4 regions of the Kocuria sp. HSID16901 genome follow, and region 1 is predicted to be linked to each of the others. Evidence: riboswitches for the same ligand, from Rfam matches in the RefSeq annotation. Region 1 holds a riboswitch; each other region holds the start of a gene.
What was found. Region 1 has a riboswitch for S-adenosylmethionine ahead of D8M21_RS08635 (LLM class flavin-dependent oxidoreductase). Riboswitches for the same ligand answer to the same signal wherever they lie in the genome.

Region 1 (5,818 bases):
ATCAGGGTCAACAGCTGCATCGACATTCCCAAGCCGAGACCGATCACGGCCAGGTCCAGGCAGATGATGTAGGTATCGGTGTCCACCTCAAGATGCGAGAGGAGGAAGAGCCCCAGAGCCAACAAGAGCGAACCGACCACCGTAAACACTTTGTAGCGCCCGACCTTCGACACGATGAATCCCACCGAGATGGAGGTAACGAGCAACATGCCCATCATCGGAATCATGAGCAGGCCGGCCTGCGTCGCATCCACACCGAGCACCATCTGCATGTACGTCGGCATATAGCCCACCGCACCAAACATGCCAATGCCCAGGCAGAGGTTGGCGACCGTCGCCAAATTGAAGTTCCGATCCTTGAAGAGCGCGAGCGGCATAACCGGCTCGGAGACCTTAGCTTCGATGGGAATGAAGATCGCCACGCAGACCACGACGGCGATCAACAGACCGATGATGGTCGGCGAACCCCAGTCGTACTGGTTGCCACCCCATGTCATCGCCAGCACCAAGCACGCCGTCGCGGCGCCGAGGAACATCATGCCCCAAACATCCACTTTTCGTCGGTGCTCTTGAGCAGACTTATTGGTGTGCGGAATGAGGAAGATCGTCGCGGCGAGAGCCAAAATACCCAAGGGGAGGTTCATCCAAAAGGCCCAGCGCCAGCCGGGTCCCTCGGTCAGCCAGCCACCAAGCAGCGGGCCCGCCACCGACGAGAAGGCGAACACACCCATGAGGGCGCCCATGTATTTTCCGCGTTCGCGAGCGGGAATCACGTCCGCAATCACGGACTGCGAGAGGATCATGAGGCCACCGCCGCCCAGGCCCTGGAGGCCGCGGGCGATGATCAGCGTATTCATGTCTTGCGCGACGGCACCCGTAATGGACCCCGCCATAAAGGCCAGGATCGCAAAAACCAGTAAGGGCTTGCGGCCCCAGAGGTCACCCAGCTTGCCGTAGGCCGGCATCATGATCGTCGAGACCATGATGAAGGCGGTAATGACCCAGCTCATGTGCTCGACGCCGTTGAGCTCGCCCACGATGGTGGGCAATGACGGCGACAGCACGGTCTGATTCAGCGACGACATCAACATGATGATCATCAGGCCGATGAACAACAGAGGAATATTCGTGTGGGGGGTCGGCTGGCCGTAGCCACCCTGAGCCGCAGAGTGCGCCGAGCTCGGCGTAGCACTCTCAGACGACGCAGGTTTTGAGCTCGCACCCCCGACGTCGTTCGAACCATGCCCGACGGCATGGCGCGGTGAATATGAAGTACTCAACGAGGCTCCTTGACGATAGTGGAAAACAAAGTAACGGTGCTCTTGATCGACGCGGAATACTCTTCGGGCGTGGACCGCGCCCCAAATTCGAGGTACCGAAGGACGGCCGTGGCCATCAAGACGACCGCGCGAATGCGCTCCTCTTGCTCCGGGTCCGGCTCCGACTCCGCAGGTTCGCGAGGGACAAATTCACCCGTGGACCGATACGTAGGCCAGTCGAGGCCCATCAGGTAGTCCGTGAGCTTCTGCTCGCAACGCAACATGTGAATTTTCAGGCGTTGCCGAAGCTCCTCGTGATCCTTCACCAGCTCCTTGGCGACTTCCACGATGTCGTCCCCGAAGGAGCCGTACACGACCTTGGCGAGCAATTGGGAGGCCTGTGCGAGAAGACCTTCCGAGCTATCCGCCTCAACCGACGCGAGAATTTCTTCTGTCATCTCCGGAGGACGCAGCCCAATGACGGCGTCTTCCTTCGTTGCGAAGTAGTTGAAGAACGTGCGCGGGGAAACCCCCGCTTCTTCCGCGATGACCTCCGCGGTCGTTTGCTTGAGCCCGCGTTCGGTCGCAAGACGTCGTGCGGCCGAGTGGATGGCATTCCACGTCCGCTCGCGACGTCGTTCCCTGAGAGATGGTTCGGTTGAAGGCACCCATGCAGTTTATGCAGTACTGCAAAATATGCACAACTGCACCGAGTGTGGAATTCCTCTCATTTACTTTGCGGCCCTATGTATTGACATCAACCCCAGACGACGACAACGGCCGACGTTCCTCCTCATCAGGAGAGGAACGCCGGCCGCGTGGTACCGAATCTTCGACTCCTAGGAGCCCGTTACTGCTTTCTCCGCCGGACGCAACGACTGCCCGTCGGCGGGGGCTTCAGCTTGTCCGCTGAGGTCGCGGGCGGCGGTATCGGCGGTTGATGGCATGCCCTCATACGCGCCTCGGTAGGTTGCCGCTGGGTGATCGCCCGAAATGCTCGTGCGACCCGCGCCATACAAGTTCTCGCGGAATGTCGAACCCTCGTATTCCGTCCTGTAGCGGCCGCGCTTCTGCAACTCGGGTACCACGAATTCCACGAAGTCCTCAAAGGATCCCGGCGTCACGTGGTACGCGAGGTTGATGCCGTCGAGCCCTCCCTCGTCGATCCACCGCTCCAACTCGTCGGCAACCTTTTCCGGGCCACCAACGATCACGTCACCCATGCCACCAATCGCGCAATGCTTGGCGATCTCCTCACGGGTCCATTCCTTGTCCTTGGACTGCAACGTAAACGGGGTCAAGAAGGACTGGATCGAGTCTGTCTTGACGTAGTTAAGTACCTCGTCTTCGCCGAATTCGGAGAGATCCACTCCGGACCAACCGCCGATGATCGCCTGCGAGCTTTCCGTGGAAACGTACTGAAGGTAATCCTCGTACTTGGCCTGGGCCTTCTCGTCGGTTTCATCCACGATCACGGAGAGCATTGCAAAGATTTTGACGTCGTCCCTATTGCGTCCGGCCGCCTCGGCCTCGTCCCTGATCTTGTCTGTCATGTACCGCGTCAGGTCTGGGCGCAAGCCACCCACGAACACGGCCTCGGCGTGCCGCCCGGCGAAAGCTTGGCCACGTGAGGAAGCCCCAGCCTGGAAGATGACGGGCGTGCGCTGCGGGGACGGCGCCGTAAGGGATGCTCCCGGCACGGAAAAATACTCACCGCGGTGCTGGATGGGGTGGACCTTCGCGGGATCGGCATACACGCCGGCCTCACGGTCGGCCACGACGGCGTCGTCCTCCCACGATCCTTCCCACAGCTTGTAGCAGACGTCGAGGAACTCCTCGGCGATCTCGTAGCGAGTATCGTGCTCGATCTGCCGCGGAAGCCCCTGGTTTTCCGCCGCAGACGGCAGATACGAGGTCACGACGTTGAAACCGACGCGCCCCTTGGTCAGATGATCCAGCGTGGCGTATTTTCGGGCCAGCGTGTACGGCTGCTCATAGGTGACCGCGCTCGTGATGCCGAAGCCCAGATGCTCGGTGACCGCCGCCATCGCGGAGATTTGCGTGAATGGATCGTTGACCGGGACCTGTGCGCCGCCACGGATCGAGGGAGCCGCAGAATTGCGGTAGATGTCGTAGATGCCCACGACGTCGGCGAGGAAGACGCCGTCGAAAAGGCCCTTTTCCAGGGTCTTGGCCAGGTCGGTCCAATACTCTAGCGTGTTGTATTCGGTGGCCCGCGAGCGCGGGTGACGCCAGAGGTCGAAGCTCTGGTGACCCACGCAGGTCATATCGAAGGCGTTGATCGCGATTCGCTTTTTGTCCGACATCGGAGTCCTTTCGGTGCCTGGATGCTCTCCTGGTCTCCGCATGCCCGAAGCGTTGCGGCCGAATCCCGATGGTGTGGATAACCGGCACAATCTTTCACGCGGTGGCGCCGAATGACTGCGCGCCGTACTTGCTGTGCCGCCTGCGGTGAGGCCGGCGGAGCCCGATCATCATCTGGGGCACCCCGCTACGGGAGAGGGTTGCCGCCCAACTAGCCAGAGCTTCTCGTTGGGTCTCTTGATCTCTGTGGTCCAGCCTATGGAAGTGCTAGTCCTCGAACCACACCGTGCAGGAGTATTACCGATTTTTCGCCGTGTTACATGTCAGGACGGCGTGCGCTACTTCCCCCGAAACGTGGGGGTCCGTTTCTGCTGGAAGGCGGCGAACCCTTCCGCATAGTCTTCCGTCGAGCACAACCTCGCTTGCTCCCCTGATTCCGCCTCCATGGACTCCCATAGGCCAACCCGACGGTCGCGCAGCTGTGCCACGAGCCCCTTCGACGCGAGATAGGCATGTGTCGCCCCCTGCGCCACCCGGTTCACGCGGGTCATGGTGAATTCGAGGAGCTCGTCCGCGGGGACGGCGCGAGAGAAAAGCCCCGCTGCGACGGCCTCCGCACCGCTCATCATGTCGCCCGTATAGATGAGGTCCAAGGCCCGGTGCGCGCCCAGCCGCTCGTAGAACAAGGCGTGTCCACCTGAGTCGAGGGTCGCCCCAAGGTTCGCGAATGGTGAGCCGATCTTGGCGTCCTCCGCCACGTAAACGACGTCGGTCGAGATCGCCAACCCCAAACCCACTCCCAGGCAGGCGCCGTGAACGGCCGCGAAGGTCGGTGCCGGAAAACCCGCCATCTGGCGGAAGAGGGATTCGGCACGCTGTCCGAGGTAGGCCTCGACGTCGTCGTGCGCGGGGTCCACCTCCGAGATGTCACGGCCCGCGCAAAAGGCCCGGCCTTCTCCTCGCACGACAAGGGCGCGAACCTCGGCCCGTTCGGCTTCCAGGTAGACCCGGGACAGTTCTTCGAGGTCGTCCATGTTGAGCGCGTTGAGTTTGCGGGGTGCGTTGAGAACGATGGTGGCGACGTCGTCGGCGATGGTCAGCTCGATCACTGGGGATCCTTCCGATGGGTGGTTATGCGTCGTAGTCGACCTCGAGGCCGTCGGCCGTGGGTCTGGTTTGGCAGGTCAGCACATATCCGGCCTCGACCTCGTCCGGCTCCAAAGCGAAGTTTTCCTCCATCGTGAAATTCCCGCGCACCACCTTGGCCCGGCATGTGCCGCAGACGCCGCCGGCGCACGCGAAAGGAACATCGGGGCGAACACGCAAGGCGGCGTTCAGCACGGTCTCTTGGGCGTCCACGGGTGTGTCCACAGTTCCCGAATTACCGTCCAGCGTGAAGGTGATCTGGAAATTTTGTCCCTTCGGGTCGGCTCGAACCTCACGGCCTTGTTGTCCGGAGGGCTTCTCCGGCTTGCCGGTGGTGAACAGTTCAAAACGGACCGATTCCTCCGAGACGCTCCGTTGCCCCAGCGCGTCACGACACAGCTGGACCAGGTCAAACGGTCCGCAGAGGAACCACTCGTCCACGGTCTCGACCTGAATCACACGATCTAGCAGTTCCTCCAATTTCTCTGGATCGATTCGGCCCGACAGCAAGGGAGAAATGCGCTGTTCGCGAGACAACACGTGATGCACCGCGAAGCGGGACGGGTATTTGTCCTTCAGGTCGCCCAATTCCTCGGCGAACATCACGTCCATGGCCGAACGATTCGCGTAGATGAGGTCAAAGGTGGTGTGATCCGAGGCCGCCAGCAATGAACGCGCGATCGCCATAATCGGCGTGATGCCGGAACCGGCGGCCACGGCGACGACGTGAGCCCGTGGCGATTTGCGCACCTCTTCCTGTGCCAACTCCTGAGGGTGATTCATCGAGGTGAGCTTCGTGGATATTGAGGTGAAGGCACCCTGCGGGTTCATGACCTCCACCTCGTCGCCGACCGCTAGCTCGTCATTGGCCCACGTAGAAAAGGTGCCGCCCATATCTTTCTTGATCGCGACGCGAAGTTCGCCCGGCTTGGGTTCCGCGCAGATCGAGTAGGACCGACGCACCTCTCGCCCGTCGATATCGGCGCGCAATGCCACGTACTGCCCGGGGAGGTAGTCGTAGTCATCGACGAGTTCCTCGGGCACCCCAAACGTCACCTCGACGGATTCTTGGGTCAGCTTTCGCAGAC
Region 2 (5,818 bases), on a different contig from region 1:
ATGCCAAGGTGGATCAAGAATTCCAGGCCGGACGACGTCTTGAGGCCGAGCGCGTGGCCCGACGACGCAACCATCGTTACGGTGCCGCCGACCGGCGCCACGATCTCTGAGCCGTGTGGTTCGCTGATGCCAAGGCCTTCACCCACCATTTTCCCTGAGAAAACGGGGTCGGGGACGGCGGTGATATCGATGACCTCGCCGGAGACCGGGGCGAGAATCTCGACGGGTTCCTCTGGGAGTTCGCTCATGGTTCTGGCTCCTCATTGAGTCGTACCCCACGCCGATGTGGCGTGGGGTACACACAAGAGTAGCTTTTCGCACCTGACGGGGGCACCCACGGGGTGCGTGGCGGCGATCCCTTTCGGCTAGTCCTTAACGGTCGCCGACGCGGCGACCGCGCCCGCAGAGATCTCGCCGCCCTGTACGTTCAGTGAGCTCAGCCGATCCGCGGAGTTGGTGATGACGACGATCGCCGTCGTGTCCTTGCCTGCGTCCTCGATGGCTTTGAGGTCCATGGTGCCCACGGATTGCCCGGCCTCTACACGATCGCCCTTGACGATCTCGATGTCGAAGGGCTCGCCTCGCAGTTCCACGGTGTCGATGCCCAGGTGCAACAGCACCTCTAGGCCGTCCTCGGTTTTGATGCCGAGGGCGTGCTTGCTGCTCGTTGCCACGGTCACCGTGCCGCTGACGGGAGCGACGATGTCTCCGTTTGTCGGATTCTGGACCCCGAATCCTTCGCCCATCATCTTTTGCGCGAAAACGGGATCTGCGACGTGCTCAATCCTGATGACTTCGCCGGACACCGGGCTGAGGATCTCGCTCGGATGGCCCACCTTGGCGGAACCGTCGGTGAAGTGAGAGGAAACGGTGTTCATGTCGTTTGTCCTTTGTGAGGCAACACAATGTCGCGTCCCACTCTAGAACAGACGATCGCTCGCGATGCGGGCACCCTCCACGAGCGAACGGATCTTGGCCTCCGCGATATCCGGGTGAAGCCGTCCGCCCAAACCGCAGTCGGTACCCGCGACGACGTTCTCCCGCCCCACCACGGAAGCGAACTGCTCGATGCGCTGAGCAACGAGTTCGGGGTGCTCGACCACATTGGTCGAATGGGACACGACTCCGGGCACAATGATCTTTCCCTCGGGGAGGGCGACGTCTTCCCACGCCTTCCACTCGTGAGCGTGGCGGACGTTGCCGGCTTCGAAGACGTAAGCCCCGGCATTAATGGTGAAGAGCGACTCGATGAGATGTTTGATCTCGATGTCGGTGCTGTGGGGGCCGTGCCAGGATCCCCAACACAGGTGAAAGCGCACCTGATCTTCGGGTATGCCGCGCAGGGCATGGTTTGCGGCCTCGATTGCGAGGCGATTGAACGAGAGATACTCGTCGATGCTCGGCTCGGGGACCAGCTGATCCCACGCCTCGGCGATCGACGGGTCGTCTAACTGAAGAATGAAACCGGCGTCGGTGATGGCCTTATATTCCTCGTGAAGCACATCGGCCCAGGCATAGATGAACTCTTCGTCCGTCGCGTAGTACCGATTGCCGATGCGGGAGGCTGATCCGGGGGAGAGGGACGCCACGAAGGCCTCCGACGCGCCGTTCTGATCGACGGCGGATTTCAGATTCGCGATGTCGGTCTCTACGGCGTCCCGGCCTTCGTAGGTCAGCGGCCCGGTCGCGATCGGAAATTCGCCGTCTGGGTCGTTGCCGAGGTCGATGGAACGATAGAAGTCCGCAAAGCGGTTCCAGTCTCGACGCACGGCGAAACTGTTGTACCGGCCGTTGCCCGGCTCGCTGAGGATCTCCCGGAATGAGGCGCCGTCGACGGTCTCAAGGCCCCCGGTTCGGGCGAAGGAGTAGTGCCACCAGGCGCCGTAGTCGATGTCGTCGACCATCGCGTGACCGTATTCGCCGTCGTTGACGGTGTCGATGCCCCACTCGACCTGACGGGCCACGATGTCATCCACCGAGGCGGACAAAGTGCGACGAAATTCTTCGTCGGTGATCTTGCCGTCGCGGCGTCGGGCATTGGCTTGGATCAGCTCGTCGGTGCGGGGCAGGGACCCGACGTGGGTCGTCCGGATGCGATCGGTGCTCCTCAACATGATTCCTCCATCGATCCTGGCGTGAGCACCGCTCCCATGGAAAGGGTTCGGTTGCTGCGACGTCGTAGAGCCAGGTCTCTCGGCCGCTCGGGATGGTGATGTACCCAATTCACCTTTCCCGGCGTTGACTAGGGAATCCAATCGAGGGCGCTGAAATCACGCCTGTGACACGCTGTTGCGCCACTGTTTCGTGTTACCGATTTGTGACGAATGGGGTTATGGTGTCGATTACACACCAGGATCATGTGGGTCACGGGGAATCGCTCTGTGCTCAATCTGAGGACTGGGGAACCACGCCCCAAACAGGGGAAACTACATCGCCGTCGCGCGCATCTACCGATGCCCACCGTCTCGCACGGGTATCGGGCGGAAACGTGCGATGACTCGTCTCTTAAAAGGGAATTTATGTCTGATAAGACTCAACAACAGGTGAGCAAGGACCCGGAGGAATCCGCATTCGAACAAGAGCAGGCGGGCTTCCATCAAAGTCTCGGGCCTCGTCAGCTCCAAATGATTGCGATCGGCGGTGCTATCGGTACGGGCCTGTTCTTGGGCGCCGGTGGCCGTCTCGCGAGTGCCGGCCCCTCGCTGTTTCTGGACTACGCCCTCTGCGGCATCATCGCCTATCTGATTCTTCGAGCTCTGGGTGAGCTCGTCGTGCACCGCCCCTCCTCAGGCTCTTTCGTCTCCTACACCCGAGAGTTCTACGGTGAAAAGGCGGCGTACGTCTCCGGGTGGATGTACTGGCTTAACTGGGCCACAACCGCGATCGTGGACTCCACCGCGATCGCGATCTACGTGCACTGGTTCGGTCAATACAGCGCCTTCATCGACGCGATTCCACAGTGGCTGATTGCCCTCCTGGTGATCGTGATCGTGGTTCTCATGAACTTGATTTCGGTCAAGGTCTTCGGCGAGATGGAATTCTGGTTCGCCTTGATCAAGGTCGTCGCGCTGGTGACCTTCCTGGTCCTGGCCATCTTCTTCGTGATCTTCGGGACGCCCACCGGTTCGCCCCGCGGCTTGGGTCTGATCACCGATAACGGCGGCCTCTTCCCGAACGGCATCATGCCGGCACTGGTCATCATGCAGGGTGTCGTATTTGCGTACGCTTCCATCGAGCTGGTGGGTACGACGTTGGGCGAAACCAAGAACGCGGAAAAGGTGATCCCCAAGGCGATCAACACCGTGATCCTGCGTATCGCGGTCTTCTACGTGGGCGCGATCTTCCTGCTCTGCCTTTTGCTGCCGTACACGGCCTTCAGCGCGGATGAGTCGCCGTTCGTGACGTTCTTCTCCTCGATCAACGTCAGCGCGGCTGGCCCGATCATGGAGCTCGTCGTCATCACTGCGGCCCTCTCCTCGCTCAACGCGGGTCTATATTCCACGGGACGCATTCTTCACTCGATGTCGATGGCGGGTTCCGCGCCGAAGTTCGCACAGCACCTCACCAAATCCGGCGTTCCTTACGGCGGCATTCTGCTGACCGCGGGTGTCGCGCTGTTGGGCGTGGTGTTGAACTACTTCGTCCCGGACGAGGCCTTTGAAATCGTGCTGAATATTGCCTCGCTCGGCATCATCGCCGGTTGGGCCGCGATCGCGTTGGCGCACATGAAGTTCGTGCAGCTAGCCAAACAGGGCAAGTACAAGCGGCCCGAGTATCGGGCGCCCTGGGCACCGTTCACCAACTGGATTACGTTGGTATTCCTCGTTGGTGTGGTCGTGCTGATCGGCTTCGACTATCCGGTGGGTACCTACACCTTGGCTTCGATGATCATCATCATCCCGGCCTTGATCATTGGGTGGTTTGTGGTGCGCACCCGCGTACGCGAACTGGCCGCTGAGCGTGAAGGATTCACGGGCATGTACCCGATTGTCGCGGACCGCCCCGCAGCTCACCGCGACAACCGCCATCACACGGGTCGTGGCAGCACCACCATCATTCACGAGGAGGACGACCCCAAGGATCACTGATCCCGACGTCACCTCGTGGTTACGGTCCCGTCCCTGAAGTATCAGGGGCGGGACCGTCGTCGTTGTGCTCGCGTTTCATCATGCAAGAAACCCCGGACTGTTCATGGGCGTGAGACATCGCGGGAGTACCCTGGGACGAAGCAAAACACCTTGGAGGAGTACACATGCCCGATCTGCGATCCAGGACTTCGACGCACGGACGCAACATGGCAGGCGCCCGCGCTCTGTGGCGCGCCACCGGTATGAAGAAGGAAGATTTCGGGAAGCCGATTGTGGCGATCGCGAACTCATTCACGCAGTTTGTGCCGGGCCACGTTCACCTCAAGAACATGGGCTCGCTCGTGGCCAGCGCGATCGAAGAGGCGGGCGGCGTCGCCAAGGAATTTAATACCATCGCGGTGGACGACGGCATCGCCATGGGGCACGACGGCATGCTCTACTCCTTGCCTTCCCGCGACATCATCGCCGACTCCGTGGAATACATGGTTCAGGCGCACCGGGCCGACGCACTGGTGTGCATCTCCAATTGCGACAAGATCACCCCCGGAATGCTCATGGCCGCGATGCGCTTGAACATTCCGGTGGTCTTCGTCTCCGGCGGCCCGATGGAATCCGGAAACGCCGTGGAGGGGGTCATCGAGCACCGCATCGACCTGGTGGACGCGATGTCCTACGCGGTCGATGAATCCGTGACCGACGAGCAGCTCGGACTGATCGAGGAAAACGCCTGCCCGACCTGTGGCTCGTGCTCGGGCATGTTCACGGCGAACTCGATGAACTGCCTCACCGAGGCCCTGGGGCTTTCCTTGCCCGGTAACGGCACGACCCTCGCGACGCAGGTCGCCCGCCGCGAGCTCTTCCTCAAGGCGGGCCGCACCGTCGTCGAGATCGCCAAGAAGTACTACGAAGACGACGACGATTCCGTTCTCCCCCGGAATATCGCGACCAAGAACGCCTTCACCAATGCGATGGCGCTGGATATCGCGATGGGTGGTTCGACGAATACGGTTCTGCACATCCTCGCCGCCGCGCAAGAGGCCGAGGTGGACTTCAATCTCAAGGACATCGACGAACTCTCCCGGCGCGTGCCGTGCCTGGCCAAGGTGGCACCCAACTCCACGCAGTTCCACATCGAACACGTCCACAAGGCCGGCGGCATCCCCGCGATCCTGGGTGAGTTGGACCGAGCCGGCCTGTTCCTGCATGACGGAGTCCGCACGGTGCACGCGGAGTCGGTGGACGCCTGGCTCAACGAATGGGACATCCGCCGTGATACCGCCTCCGAGCGCGCGCGGGAGCTTTTCCTGGCCGCCCCTGGGGGAGTGCGGACGACGCAGGCATTTTCCACGGCCAATAAGTTTGAAGAACACGATACGGACCCGGAATTTGGCTGCATCCACTCGGTGGAGCATGCCTACACCAAGGACGGCGGCCTCGCGATCCTGTTTGGCAATATCGCCGAAGACGGCGCGGTGATCAAGACCGCCGGTATCGACGAGAGCCTGTTCCACTTCCGTGGCAAGGCCTTTGTGGTCGAGTCGCAGGACGAGGCCGTGTTCGAGATCCTGTCCAAGCACGTCGAGCCAGGGGACATCGTCGTGATCCGTTACGAAGGCCCCAAGGGCGGCCCGGGCATGCAGGAGATGCTGTATCCCACCTCGTACCTCAAGGGCTTGGGGCTCGGGAAGGAATGCGCGCTCATTACGGATGGACGCTTTTCCGGCGGTACC
Region 3 (5,818 bases), on a different contig from region 1:
TAGGAGATGTACCCCAAGCCAATCACAGGGGAGTGGAGCGACATCGCGGAGATCTTCGCGGTATAGAGCTCATCGGCTGAAAAAGGCTCGACGACGGCGGGAAGCGGTGTGCCGGCGATCGCCGATGCGACGTCGGCCAGCGGGGACACCCCAACCTTTTCAACACCGCCCTCACGCATGCTGAGTGCCAGGTGGGTCCGATTCACCATGAAGCCGTTGATCCGGCGCGTGGAGGATCCGGGGAGCAAAACTGTCCCGACGCGGCGCAAGGCCTCGATCGATCCGGCCTCCCACGCATCGGCCAGAGCCACGGCCAGCAACTCACCATTGGGGGCACCCGAATCGTGATTCACGAGCAGGTACGTGGTGCCGAGAACATCGACCGGATCGGCCTCGTAGAGCACCCGTTCCTCGCGGGGGACGACGACGCGCGGCCGGGGCGCCGAGTGGCCGTTCAACTCCGAGAGCGGAAGGATCCTGGTCTCGTTGTATTCCGAGCATCCGGCATCGAGGATCAGATGTTGCTCGTCGGAGGCGACTTCGGCGCCAAGCCAGAGGGCTACGTCGGGCTCGTTCCACAGGGAGATATCCTCCGCGGCATCCGTACCCAAGCGGTGCGCGCGAACCTCGTAGGGCCGCCAGGATGAATCGACCACGGAATAGATCACATGAGAGCCGTCTGGGGTCAGGAAACCACCAGCAAACACTCCGTGGAGGACATCCGGAAGGAGCGTGCCGGTCGTCAGATCCTTGACGTATTGATCGAAGCGTTCATCTCCGGTCTCGTCCACGGAATACGTCAGGTAGCGTCCGTCGCGGGTCACCTGGAAAGCCCCCAGCGAGAAGAACGGCAGGTCGGCGGCAACCTCATTGCAGTCCAGCAGGACCTCTTCGCCCTCCAGGGGCGCATCCACCGGTACCTGTGGCGGGGTCCAGTCCTGAGCCGTGTCGCCGGTGTTGTGGGCGGGGACGCGGCAGAAGATGGCGTAGTCGGCGCCCTCACGGGTCCGCTGGAAATACCACCAATCGCCAAGGCGATTTGGCACCGACAGATCCGTCTCCTGGGTGCGGTCCTTGATCTCCTGCACGATGGACGAACGGAGATCCCCGAGGCCCTCGGTGAGAGCCTCGGCGTAGGCGTTCTCGGCCTTCAGATAGTCGAGAACGGCGGGGTCGTCTTTCGCCCGGAGCCATTCGTAGTCGTCGACGAATTCATCGCCGTGCATCAACCGTTGGGTGGGGACCTTGCGGGTTTGGGGCGGCTGTGCCGCGGAATTCCACTGCGGGCCATGCACGGTGCGTGATTCAGCTGAAGTCATGCGCCCAGTCTAGTAATCCGCACACCCTCGCCTGGCGGCCGTCAGCCCTGGGCGGACTCGGCGCGTTGCCTGGAACGGCGCGTCAGCGGGTACAGAACGGCCAGCAGAACCAGCCAGACGGCGCCGATGATCAGAGACATCCTGGTGTCCTCGAAGAACCCGAGCAAGACGATCACGAACACCATGAATGCCAAAGCCGCCCACGAGGCAACCGGCCACAGCGGCGTCGGGAACGGAGACGGCCCCGTGTCTTCGCGTCGACGTTGCCGCCGCATCGCAAGGTGCGTCACGAGAATCATGACCCACACCAGCACGGTCGCAAAGGTGACGAGTGTTGCGACGTAGAGGAAAGCGTTTTCGAAGAAGATGTTGACGAGCACACCCACGACCAACACGAGACCCATCGCGGCCACCGTCATTCGGGGTGTGCCGCCGGGTGAGACTCGAGTGAACGAGCGCGGAGCCAGCCCTCGCTGAGCCAAACCGAACAGCATGCGGCCCGCACCGTAGATGTCTGAGTTAATCGCCGAGACGGCGGCGGTCAGGACCACCACATTGAGGATGTGTGCCGCCGCAGGAATGCCGAGCCCAGAGAAGATCTGCACGAAGGGCGACCCCTCATTACCGATGCTGCTCCACGGGTAGAGGGACATGATGACGCCCATGGCCAGAACGTAGAACAGGAGAATCCGCACGGGCACGGTGTTGATGGCCCCCGGGATGGACTTGCCCGGATTCTCCGCTTCCCCCGCGGTAATACCGATGGTTTCGACGCCGCCAAAGGCGAACATCACCACGGTGAAGCACGCAAGGAATCCGGTGAATCCGTGCGGGAAGAAACCACCCTGTTCCCACAAATTGGTGACCGACGGCTGCACCTGATCGTGCAGGGAGATGCCGAAGATCATGAGCGCGATGCCGCCCACGATCATCGCGATGATCGCGCCCACCTTGACGATGGTGAGCCAGAATTCCACCTCGCCATATACTTTGACCTTCGTCAGGTTGATCCCCATGATGATGGCGACCACCGCGACGATCCAGACCCAGCTGGGCGAACCCGGGAACCAGAAGCGCATATAGAGGGAAAAGGCGGTCACGTCGGCCACCGCGACGAGAGCCATTTCGAAGGCGAAGCTCCAGCCTGTGACGAATCCGGCCCAGCGGCCGAGGTACTGCGTCGCGTAATCCGAGAACGATCCGGGCACCGGGTGCACCATGGCCATCTCACCCATGGCACGCATGACCATAAAGACCGCGGCACCGCCGATCACGTAAGCGAGCAGAACGGACGGACCGGCGAATTGAATCGCGTCCGCCGAGCCGAGGAAGAGCCCGGTGCCAATGGCGGAACCGAGAGCGATGAAACGAATATGTCGCAAAGTGAGACCACGGTGGAGCGAGCTCCGGGTTTGCGGTGCGGGGTCGGTGGTGGCCGACGAGTGGGTCTGCGGGGTAGAACTGCGTTCTTGCACGGTCTTCCTTTGCGCTCGTGACCGTTATGGCTCACGATCGGTCCTTGAATCTGACTCTGGATAGGTTACGCAACTGCACCGAGCCACGTCATAAATGTCACGACGTGTCACGCGCGCTTAGCATCCGGCCCAAGCTTGACCCGTTGCCCCTGCCCGGAGAAAACTTGAATCAGGTCAAGAGAGCCAGTGACAAGCCCCAGCTTGCTGGCCGGCAACCCTCCAACCGCGGTGGGGTGCCCTGGGTGAGGACCAGGTGGTCGTGAAAATGCGGCCACAAGCGCGGGCGCGGTGTGCCCGGTCATCACGTGAGTGAGCTTCGCATTCCCCGGTGCATCGGATGATGTCGGGTTGACCCGGGCTGACGCACAGACCGGTCGCTCCATGCCCTTGATAACTCAGGAGCAGAACATGAGCACGGAAACGACCAACCTTCCTACGCCGAATAGCCCCCAGGGCTGGAAATTCGAAACTCAGCAGATTCACGCGGGCCAGGAGCCTGACTCCGCGACCGGTGCGCGGGCCCTGCCGATTTACCAGACCACGTCCTTCGTCTTCCAGAATTCCGAGCAAGCGGCACATCGCTTTGGTCTCAAGGAATTGGGGCCGATCTATTCGCGTTTGACTAACCCGACCCAAGAAGCGGTCGAGAACCGGCTAGCTGCCCTCGAAGGCGGCGTGGGAGCCTTGCTCGTCGCATCGGGTCAGGCCGCGAGCACCATCGCGATCCTCAACGTGGCGCAAGCCGGAGACCACATCGTCGCAAGCCCGAGCCTGTACGGAGGAACCTACAACCTCCTCAAGCACACACTCGGCACCTACGGGATTGAAACGACCTTCGTTGAGGACTTCGACGATCCCGAATCGTGGCGAGCCGCCGTGCGGCCAAACACCAAGGCGTTCTACGGTGAGACGGTTCCCAACCCCCGCAGTGATGTCCTCGACATCGAGGGAATCGCTCAGGTGGCCCACGAATCCGAGGTTCCGTTGATCGTGGACAACACCGTTCCGACCCCGTATCTGTTGCGTCCCTTCGAATGGGGTGCCGACGTCGTCGTGCATTCGGCCACGAAGTATCTGGGTGGGCACGGAACGAGCCTCGGTGGCGTGATCATCGATTCGGGCGCTTTCGACTACTCGCGATACCCGGAGCGTTTCCCGCAGTTCAACCAGCCCGACCCGAGCTACCACGGCTTGGTCTTCGGCGAAGACCTCGGTCCGAATGGTGTTTTCGGGGTCAATCTCTCCTACATCCTGCGCGCTCGCGTGAGTCTGTTGCGGGATCTTGGGTCCTCCATTTCGCCGACCAACGCTTTCAATATCGCCGTTGGCTTGGAGACGCTGTCCTTGCGCATCGAGCGCCACGTCGAGAATGCCCGTGCCGTGGCGCGGTGGCTCGAGGCTCGTCCGGAAGTGACCAAGGTGCATTATGCCGGCCTCGAATCTTCCCGCTGGTACGAGCGGGGCCTCAAGTACGCCCCCCGCGGCGTCGGAGCCATCGTGGGATTCGAAGTTGAGGGAGGGGCCGAGCCCGCTCAACGATTTGTGGACTCCCTGACCTTGCACTCGAATGTGGCCAATATCGGTGACGTTCGTTCCCTCGTCATCCACCCCGCGTCGACGACGCACTCCCAGCTTTCCGAGAGCGAGCTGCGGGACGCGGGCGTGGCGCCGGGCTTCGTCCGTTTGTCCGTGGGTCTGGAACATATCGATGACATCCTCGCGGACTTGGACAACGGCTTCGCGCAACTGCGGCAGGCCAACACTTCCGCTGAGAGTGCGGCCTCGGCGGGAGCTACGCGCTAGGCGTCAGGAGGTTTAGTGACGATCGCAGGTACCCGGCCGGACCAGGCCGCGCTGTGGGACGAAGGGGTTGCCCGGTGCTTCGGCATCGGGGACCTTCGTCTCGAGAGCGGTGCGGTCATCCCGGACGCCGAACTCTTTTTTGAGACGTGGGGAGTCCTGAACGACGACGCCAGCAACGCCGTCTTGGTGCTGCACGCCCTCACCGGCGACACCCACGCTGCCCGCGGTCAGGCCTCCGAGAGCACCCCCGAGCTGCAACGCCTGGCGGCCGCGCAGGAGGGATGGTGGGAGGGCCTGATCGGGCCTGGTGCCGCGATCGACACTAACCGCTATTTTGTGGTGTGTCCCAATATTCTGGGTGGTTGTTACGGATCTACCGGCCCGGCGTCTCCGGCGCCCGCCTCCGTGGATCCGGATCGCGAACCGTGGGGTTCGCGATTCCCTCTCGTGACCATCCGAGATTCCGTGAAGGCCGAGGCGGTCTTGGCGGATGCCCTCGGGATCGAACGATTTTCGCTGGTGATTGGCGGTTCCATGGGCGGGGCACGGGCGATGGAATGGGCGGTGACCTTCCCTGAACGGGTGGGGCATTGTGCCGTGATCGCCTGCGGCCCAGAGGCGACGGCGGAGCAACTGTCTTGGGGGCAGGCTCAGAGCCTCGCGATTCGTCAGGACCCCGATTTCTCAGGCGGGGATTACTACGCGGGTCCAGGCCCGGTCCATGGATTGGGACTGGCCCGGCGGATCGCCCACATCACGTACCGTTCGGCCTCGGAACTTCACGAACGCTTCGGTCGCTTTCCTCAAGATGACGAAGACCCTACCGGCCCCTGCGTTAACCGCCGTGGGCGTTATCGGGTGGAAAGCTATCTCGATCACCATGCTTCGAAGCTGGCAGGCCGTTTCGACGCCAACTCCTATCTGGTCGTCAACGATGCTCTGATGAGCCACGACATTTCCCGAGGGCGGGGAACTCTTCAGGAGGCCTTGGCCCGATCCACGTGCGGCTGGAGCGTCATCGCCGTCGATTCGGACCGTCTGTTTTATCCCCGAGAATCGGAAAGTTTGGCCGTAGCCCTCCCTCGGTCCGTTCCGGTGCACACCGTGTCGTCCCCGAGCGGCCACGACGGTTTCCTCATCGAGACCGCCCAGATCGCCAACTGTTTAGCCGCCGGCTGGCCTTCGGCGGAGGCCGCACGCCGCTAGCCGCCACGGCCAGTT
Region 4 (5,818 bases), on a different contig from region 1:
CTGGCCGGCGTCAAGCTGAACTCCCGTCGCATCTCCAAGAGCGATGCCGATGAACTCGTGGAGTCTTCCCTTCGGGGCGCCAACCTCTGGGAAGAGGTCAAGGACCGCCTGGAGAAGCCCGGATCCGGCCTCTCCGGCGGTCAGCAACAGCGCCTGTGCATCGCGCGAAGCATCGCGGTGCGTCCCGACGTGATTCTGATGGATGAGCCGTGCTCCGCGCTCGACCCGATCTCCACGCTCGCTGTGGAGGACCTCATCAACGAGCTCAAAGAGGAGTACACGGTCGTCATCGTCACGCACAACATGCAGCAGGCTGCTCGTGTGTCCGACAAGACCGCGTTCTTCAACATCGCCGGAACCGGTAAGCCCGGCAAACTCATCGAATACGCTCCCACGCAGGAGATCTTCAACAATCCGAAGGAAAAGGCCACGGAAGACTACGTCTCCGGACGCTTCGGCTAGGCCGCATGAGGCGTGCACGCCCGCGACGTCGCTCGGAAACGGCACGACGTCGCGGGCGTTTCGCGTTAACTCCCGCGCCTGGTGCTGGCCCGCTCGGGCGTCGTCGTGAGGAGCCGGCGGGGCCTTGGAATTACAACAATGGTGAGAGCGCGAGGAAGAAGATCGCCGAGCCAACCGCCGAAATGGGCAAGGTGACGGCCCACATCATGACCAAACGTGCGGCCATGTGGGGCCGAACCGCGTGGAATCGTTGATTCGATCCCGCACCGAGCACGGCGGAAGCCGCCAAGTGTGAGGAAGAGAAGGGGTCTTTGGCGACGGAACCCGTCAGAAAAATGAGGACCGCGGTGACCCCTTGGGCAATGGCTCCGCGGAACGGGTCGATCCGCACGAGACGGTCGGCGATGGTGTGGCTGATGCGCCAACTTCCGAGCAAGCAGCCGATCACCATCATGACGCCCAACAGAAGGCAACACCACATGGCCTGGACCTGGCTGAGGGGTTGGCCGATCGAGAGAAACATCATCGCGGCGATGATCATGACGCGATGACCGAAATATATGCCGTGACCCAGGGAAATGGCCGAGGCGCTGAGCGTGAGAACGAACCGTGACTGACGATGGATGCCGTCCGGACCCGCATGCTGGAAGAGGTTGACGAGGGGGATGACCAGAATCCAGGCAAGGGTGAAGGCGGCCAGCGGAGCGATGACCAACGGCAGAATGACGTCGATCAGCGGACGTGCGGTGATACTGGCATGGTCCCCGAGCCCAACGTGTTGGGTGGCCCAGAGCGCTCCTACGATCGCCCCGAAGAGGGCATTAGTCGACGACGAAGGAACCCGACGCCACCAGGTGATCAACTCCCACAGGATAACCGTCAGAAGAGACGACGTCAGCACCGCCAGGCCGATCGAGTCGTGAGGAATGTCGAGCCACAAAAACGTGCTCGATGAGAAGGTGAGGGCTCCGACTGCGAGGCCGAGGACGTTGAAGAACGCGTTGAGGCCGAGGGCAATCTTGGGCGTTAGGGCGCGGGCGCGAACCGGCACCGCGATGGAATTCGAGGCGTCGTGGAAGCATACGATCGCGGTGAAGCCTAGGAGGAAAACCCCGCACACGGCGAAGAGGACGTAGGCCACCCTACGACTCCTGAACGAGGATTCGCCCCACGTCGGTTGCGACCTGGCGAACGCTCAACGAGGCCGTCTGGAGCTTATCCGTGAATTGAGCCTCTTTGATGTACGACGCCGGTTTGAGCCGGTCCATCATGTCCGCTTGGTAGAGGTCGGTGGTGCGGATCGACTGTTTCGACATGCGAAGCACCTCGATCCAGTACTCGTCCAGCCCCTCGAGATCGGAGAGATGACGCATCGCTTCGGTCGTGAGTGAAGCCTGACGCTGAAGGAGGTCGAGCAAATCGGACGCGCGGGAGGAGAAGCGATCCAAGTTATGGATGCGAATGATGTGGGTTGCGGACGTCAAGGATTCCGTGGCCTGGTTGAGGCGCTGGGCCAGTTGGTAGAGGTCGGCGCGAGGTAGGGGAAGTACGAAGGCGCTACGGACCGTGGTCATCAGGGCGAAAAAGTGATCGGTCGACTTTCCTTCGATCTCGAGCGCCTGTTGGAACACGTCCTCGTGGTCAGAGGCCGGTGAGCCCATCATGCGGGAGGTGGCCGAGGTCGCGTCCACGACGAGCTGAGCCATCTCGGCTAGGAGCACAAGAGCCCTATTCTCTTGTGGAAAGAGGCGAATTGCCACGCTGAGCCTTCCAAAGTTCTGTCGTCATCGTCTTTAAGATAACCGCCCAGGGTTAACAAGTTGACCTCGGCGGCTTCATGACGCGCGGAGAGGTTACGTTCCTCCACGCGTGCGCGCGAAAAACGCCCCCGACGGCGTCGGAGGCGTTCTCGAAGGTTTATGGGGCACTGGACCGGGTGCGCCTCTCGGCGGAAGGCCGCTCGTAGCGGCTAAATGATGGAGCCCGGGGCAACCTGCGGCCCAGTGCCTTACATCCAGTGTGGCCCTCGGCTTGGGGGACTGTCAACGAGCACCAGTGGGTGCCGGCTCACGCAACAAGGGGACGGACCATATGGTCCGTCCCCTTGCCCAAGGCAACGTTGCCGTTGCCCCTTAAAGCTTTTCGTCTTAGCGAGCCTGGTGACCCTGGAGGGTCTTGAACCAGGCCGCGCCTTCGCCCTTCCAGAGGTTCACGGAGGCGATGATCAGGAGGACCACGCCGACGATGCCGCTAAAGTTGCCGCCGATCAGGGAGACGATGAAGCTGATGATCAGCAGGATCGTGATGACCAAAGTGGCAATCCGGCCCCAGTTCTTGCCCTTGCGAACGGCCACACCGGCGAAGATCAAGACGAGACCCAAGATAATGTCGACGACTCCGAGGCCGATGAGGGCTCCCGGGGGGATGCCCTGGAGGGCATCGGCTGCTTCGGTCGACGCGCTGGCGGCGAGTCCGCCGAGCATCCCGAAGAGACCGCCGAGAATTGTCAGACCACCGACGATGAAGATCAGCACGGACGCCGTCTTGACCGATTTCGGGCGGTCCAACGGGCTGCGCTGACCGAAGTCACTGCCCTGATACTGCGGCTGACCGTAACCCGGCTGGCCGGCGGGCTGATTTCCGCCCTGGTACTGCGGGGTTCCCTGCTCGGGACCGCCGTTGAACTGAGGGGGCTGGTTTCCCGTGGGGTTCGGGTGGTTCTCTGACATTGTTACCTCTCGAGGGGCGAAACTCTGGTGACTTTCCTATGTAATCACGGAATTATCCGCACCACAATGAAAGTTACTTGGGTGTAGACCAAATTTGGACTAGTCTGTTCTTTATCGATTTCCGACTAAAGGGCTGAAACTGGCGAATGAGGGAGCCATGGCGAAGATTGGTCAGTGGGGAGTCGTGGCTCTGGTGGGTGTTCTGACCCTCGGATGCGCGGCCTACATGTCCACGGATGCCCGGGTGGGCCTGGCCTCGGACGGCCCAGCGCCGGCGGCTTGGTCGAGCGTGGAAGCAACGCACATCAACCACCATCAGCCCGGTGCGCCCACGGCCGTGATGTACATCGACTATCAGAGTCGATACGCCGAGGAGGCCTACCGAACTTTCTATGAGGCGGGGCGGAGGCTCAGCGGCCGCATGAACCTCGACATCAAGAACTATCCCCTGAGTCTTCACGGATCTGCCGTCCCGGTTGCCTATGCGATGGAGGCTGCAGAGCGGCTGGATCGGTTTCCGGAGATGGCGGATCTTCTCCTGCGCCACCGGTCGGAGTGGGAAGGGGCGGGCGGCCCGTACGCGTTGTTCGAATGCCTCGTGAGATTCGCGGCCTCCCTCGGTATCGACCCAGGGCGGTTCCTGGAGGAAATGGACAGTCCCGAGGTGAAGCAGGCCGTGGAGGCGCAGCGCGACGAAGCGGAAGCGCTGGACATCGCAGGAGCCCCTGCATTCGTGGTGGATGGATTGGTGGTACGGGATTTGGATGCAAATTGCAGTCTGGACCGCATGATCCACACCTTCGAAGAGATGACAGATGATGAGTGAGTTTGTGTCTCCAGCGTGAGCAAGAATTGACGGTCCTCGCTCACATTTCGTCTCGAGAAGGTTAGTTCCGAAATGTTTCCCGCGCGTGACGTCACGTCGTCTTACCTGACGACACTCGACATTTCGCGTCAAATCCTTGAGGAACACCAAAGCCGCGGGCTTGAATAGCACCGTATCTATCCAGAGTGACTGAGAGACCTGGCTCGACGACGTCACAGCAACCACCGTGAGACGAATTACTCTCGTCGCATATTCACGGAAAGGTGCTCCCGCCAGGACCGATGGAGTGCATTGAACCTCGGTCGGCGGTAGCGGGGTCGACGATCGACCCTCTCTTCGCCGTCGGCCGCACGGTTTTCACGCTGCATCGGGCGTATCCGAAAGGAGAACCCGCCGTGAAACCACACCACCCACCGGCACTTTCCTTCGAGTTATATCCGCCGCGAGGGCGGATCAGCGAAGAGAAATTGGCCGCGACCGTCGAGAAATTAGAAGAGGTTCGGCCCGATTACGTCTCGGTGACCGCCGCCGTGGACGGACAACGACGCCGGCAAAGCCTCAGATTGCTGGACCATCTGGTTCATCGCACCGGCCTTCGCCCGTTGGCCCACGTGATCGCCACCGGACAACCCGCCCCGAAGCTCCACGAGTTGATCGGCGAGATGATTGATCTCGGGGTTCGGGGGTTCCTGGCGCTCCGTGGAGATAGGCCAGAGGGCCACCACCTGCTCTCCGAGGAACTTCCCTTCGCCCGTCATCTGGTCGAGCTCATTCGCGACGTCGAGCGGCAAAGAGTGCCCGAATTGTGCGCCGGACGGCTCGCCGTCGGAGTTGCGGCCTATCCGGTCCGTCACCCGGATTCCTCGAGCATCCACCAGGACACCGAGGTGCTGCTCGCCAAACAGCGAGCCGGTGCGGACTTTGCGATCACGCAGGTCTATACGGACCCGACGCACTACTCCGACCTTGTCACCCGCGCCTCGGCCAACGGGGTGGACCTGCCGTTGGTTCCCGGGATCCTTCCGGTGACCAGCCTGAAGAGGTACCTCCGGGTGTGTGAACTCGCGGGCCTCGCGCCGGATGCGGATTTCGCTCATCGACTCGAAACCGCCCGTACCGAAGCCGAGAGGCTGGCCGTCGGCGTGGATCACGCAGAATACTTCGCCCGCCAAGCCCTCGACGCCGGAGCACCCGGACTTCACCTTTACACCTTCAACGAACATCGAGCTGCCCTCGAGCTCGTAGACCGTCTCGGTTTGCGTGCCGGACGCACCGAATCCCCACTGACTTCTCAGGAGAACATCGTGACCCAGCGCCAGAATGAACAGACCAGCCAGCAGACTGTCCCGGAAGCAAACCCTGCCGAGGCTAGGCGGCGCGTACCTTCCGCGACCATCGTGGGGTATCCGCGAATTGGACCCGATCGAGAGATCAAACGTGCGCTCGAGAAGTACTGGAGCGGTACCCATGGACGGGACGATCTAGCGAACGCCGTGAAGGGAGTGAGGAGCGCGGCCACGGAAAGGCTCGAACGGCTGGGGCTGACCGACGCGGCGTCGATCCCGGCCTCGTGGGCCCTCTACGACCAGGTGCTCGACGTCGTGTTGGCCACCGGCGCAGTTCCTCGACGCCTCGCGGATCTGCGTGACGACGCCGGGGCTCTGGACGAAGACGCCGCCTTTGTTCTGGCCCGTGGCGATGACGCCCATTCGCCGCTCGAAATGACCAAATGGTTCGACACGAACTATCACTACCTGGTGCCGGAAATTGGTCCGGAGACCCCGTTGAGTGCGAATACGAG

Region 2: another riboswitch for S-adenosylmethionine. It lies ahead of D8M21_RS06040 (cobalamin-independent methionine synthase II family protein); the one in region 1 lies ahead of D8M21_RS08635 (LLM class flavin-dependent oxidoreductase).
Region 3: another riboswitch for S-adenosylmethionine. It lies ahead of D8M21_RS07160 (bifunctional o-acetylhomoserine/o-acetylserine sulfhydrylase); the one in region 1 lies ahead of D8M21_RS08635 (LLM class flavin-dependent oxidoreductase).
Region 4: another riboswitch for S-adenosylmethionine. It lies ahead of metE (5-methyltetrahydropteroyltriglutamate--homocysteine S-methyltransferase); the one in region 1 lies ahead of D8M21_RS08635 (LLM class flavin-dependent oxidoreductase).

The regions. Positions count from the first base shown of each region.
Region 1 covers NZ_RBLM01000006.1:14,649-20,466, forward strand. The annotation lists gene D8M21_RS08625 (MDR family MFS transporter) at 1-1,124, opposite strand, end outside; gene D8M21_RS08630 (TetR/AcrR family transcriptional regulator) at 1,277-1,927, opposite strand; gene D8M21_RS08635 (LLM class flavin-dependent oxidoreductase) at 2,099-3,586, opposite strand; SAM riboswitch class IV at 3,706-3,827, opposite strand; gene D8M21_RS08640 (enoyl-CoA hydratase/isomerase family protein) at 3,923-4,693, opposite strand; gene paaE (1,2-phenylacetyl-CoA epoxidase subunit PaaE) at 4,716-5,818, opposite strand, start outside.
Region 2 covers NZ_RBLM01000003.1:200,727-206,544, forward strand. The annotation lists gene D8M21_RS06030 (glucose PTS transporter subunit IIA) at 1-248, opposite strand, end outside; gene D8M21_RS06035 (PTS sugar transporter subunit IIA) at 366-878, opposite strand; gene D8M21_RS06040 (cobalamin-independent methionine synthase II family protein) at 921-2,114, opposite strand; SAM riboswitch class I at 2,119-2,213, opposite strand; gene D8M21_RS06045 (amino acid permease) at 2,520-4,088, shown strand; gene ilvD (dihydroxy-acid dehydratase) at 4,253-5,818, shown strand, end outside.
Region 3 covers NZ_RBLM01000004.1:114,774-120,591, reverse strand. The annotation lists gene D8M21_RS07170 (S9 family peptidase) at 1-1,319, opposite strand, end outside; gene D8M21_RS07165 (amino acid permease) at 1,361-2,794, opposite strand; SAM riboswitch class IV at 2,967-3,080, shown strand; gene D8M21_RS07160 (bifunctional o-acetylhomoserine/o-acetylserine sulfhydrylase) at 3,203-4,597, shown strand; gene metX (homoserine O-acetyltransferase MetX) at 4,613-5,803, shown strand.
Region 4 covers NZ_RBLM01000003.1:298,020-303,837, forward strand. The annotation lists gene pstB (phosphate ABC transporter ATP-binding protein PstB) at 1-462, shown strand, start outside; gene D8M21_RS06460 (inorganic phosphate transporter) at 593-1,603, opposite strand; gene D8M21_RS06465 (DUF47 domain-containing protein) at 1,605-2,222, opposite strand; gene D8M21_RS06470 (hypothetical protein) at 2,610-3,191, opposite strand; gene D8M21_RS06475 (DsbA family protein) at 3,349-4,017, shown strand; SAM riboswitch class I at 4,191-4,305, shown strand; gene metE (5-methyltetrahydropteroyltriglutamate--homocysteine S-methyltransferase) at 4,413-5,818, shown strand, end outside.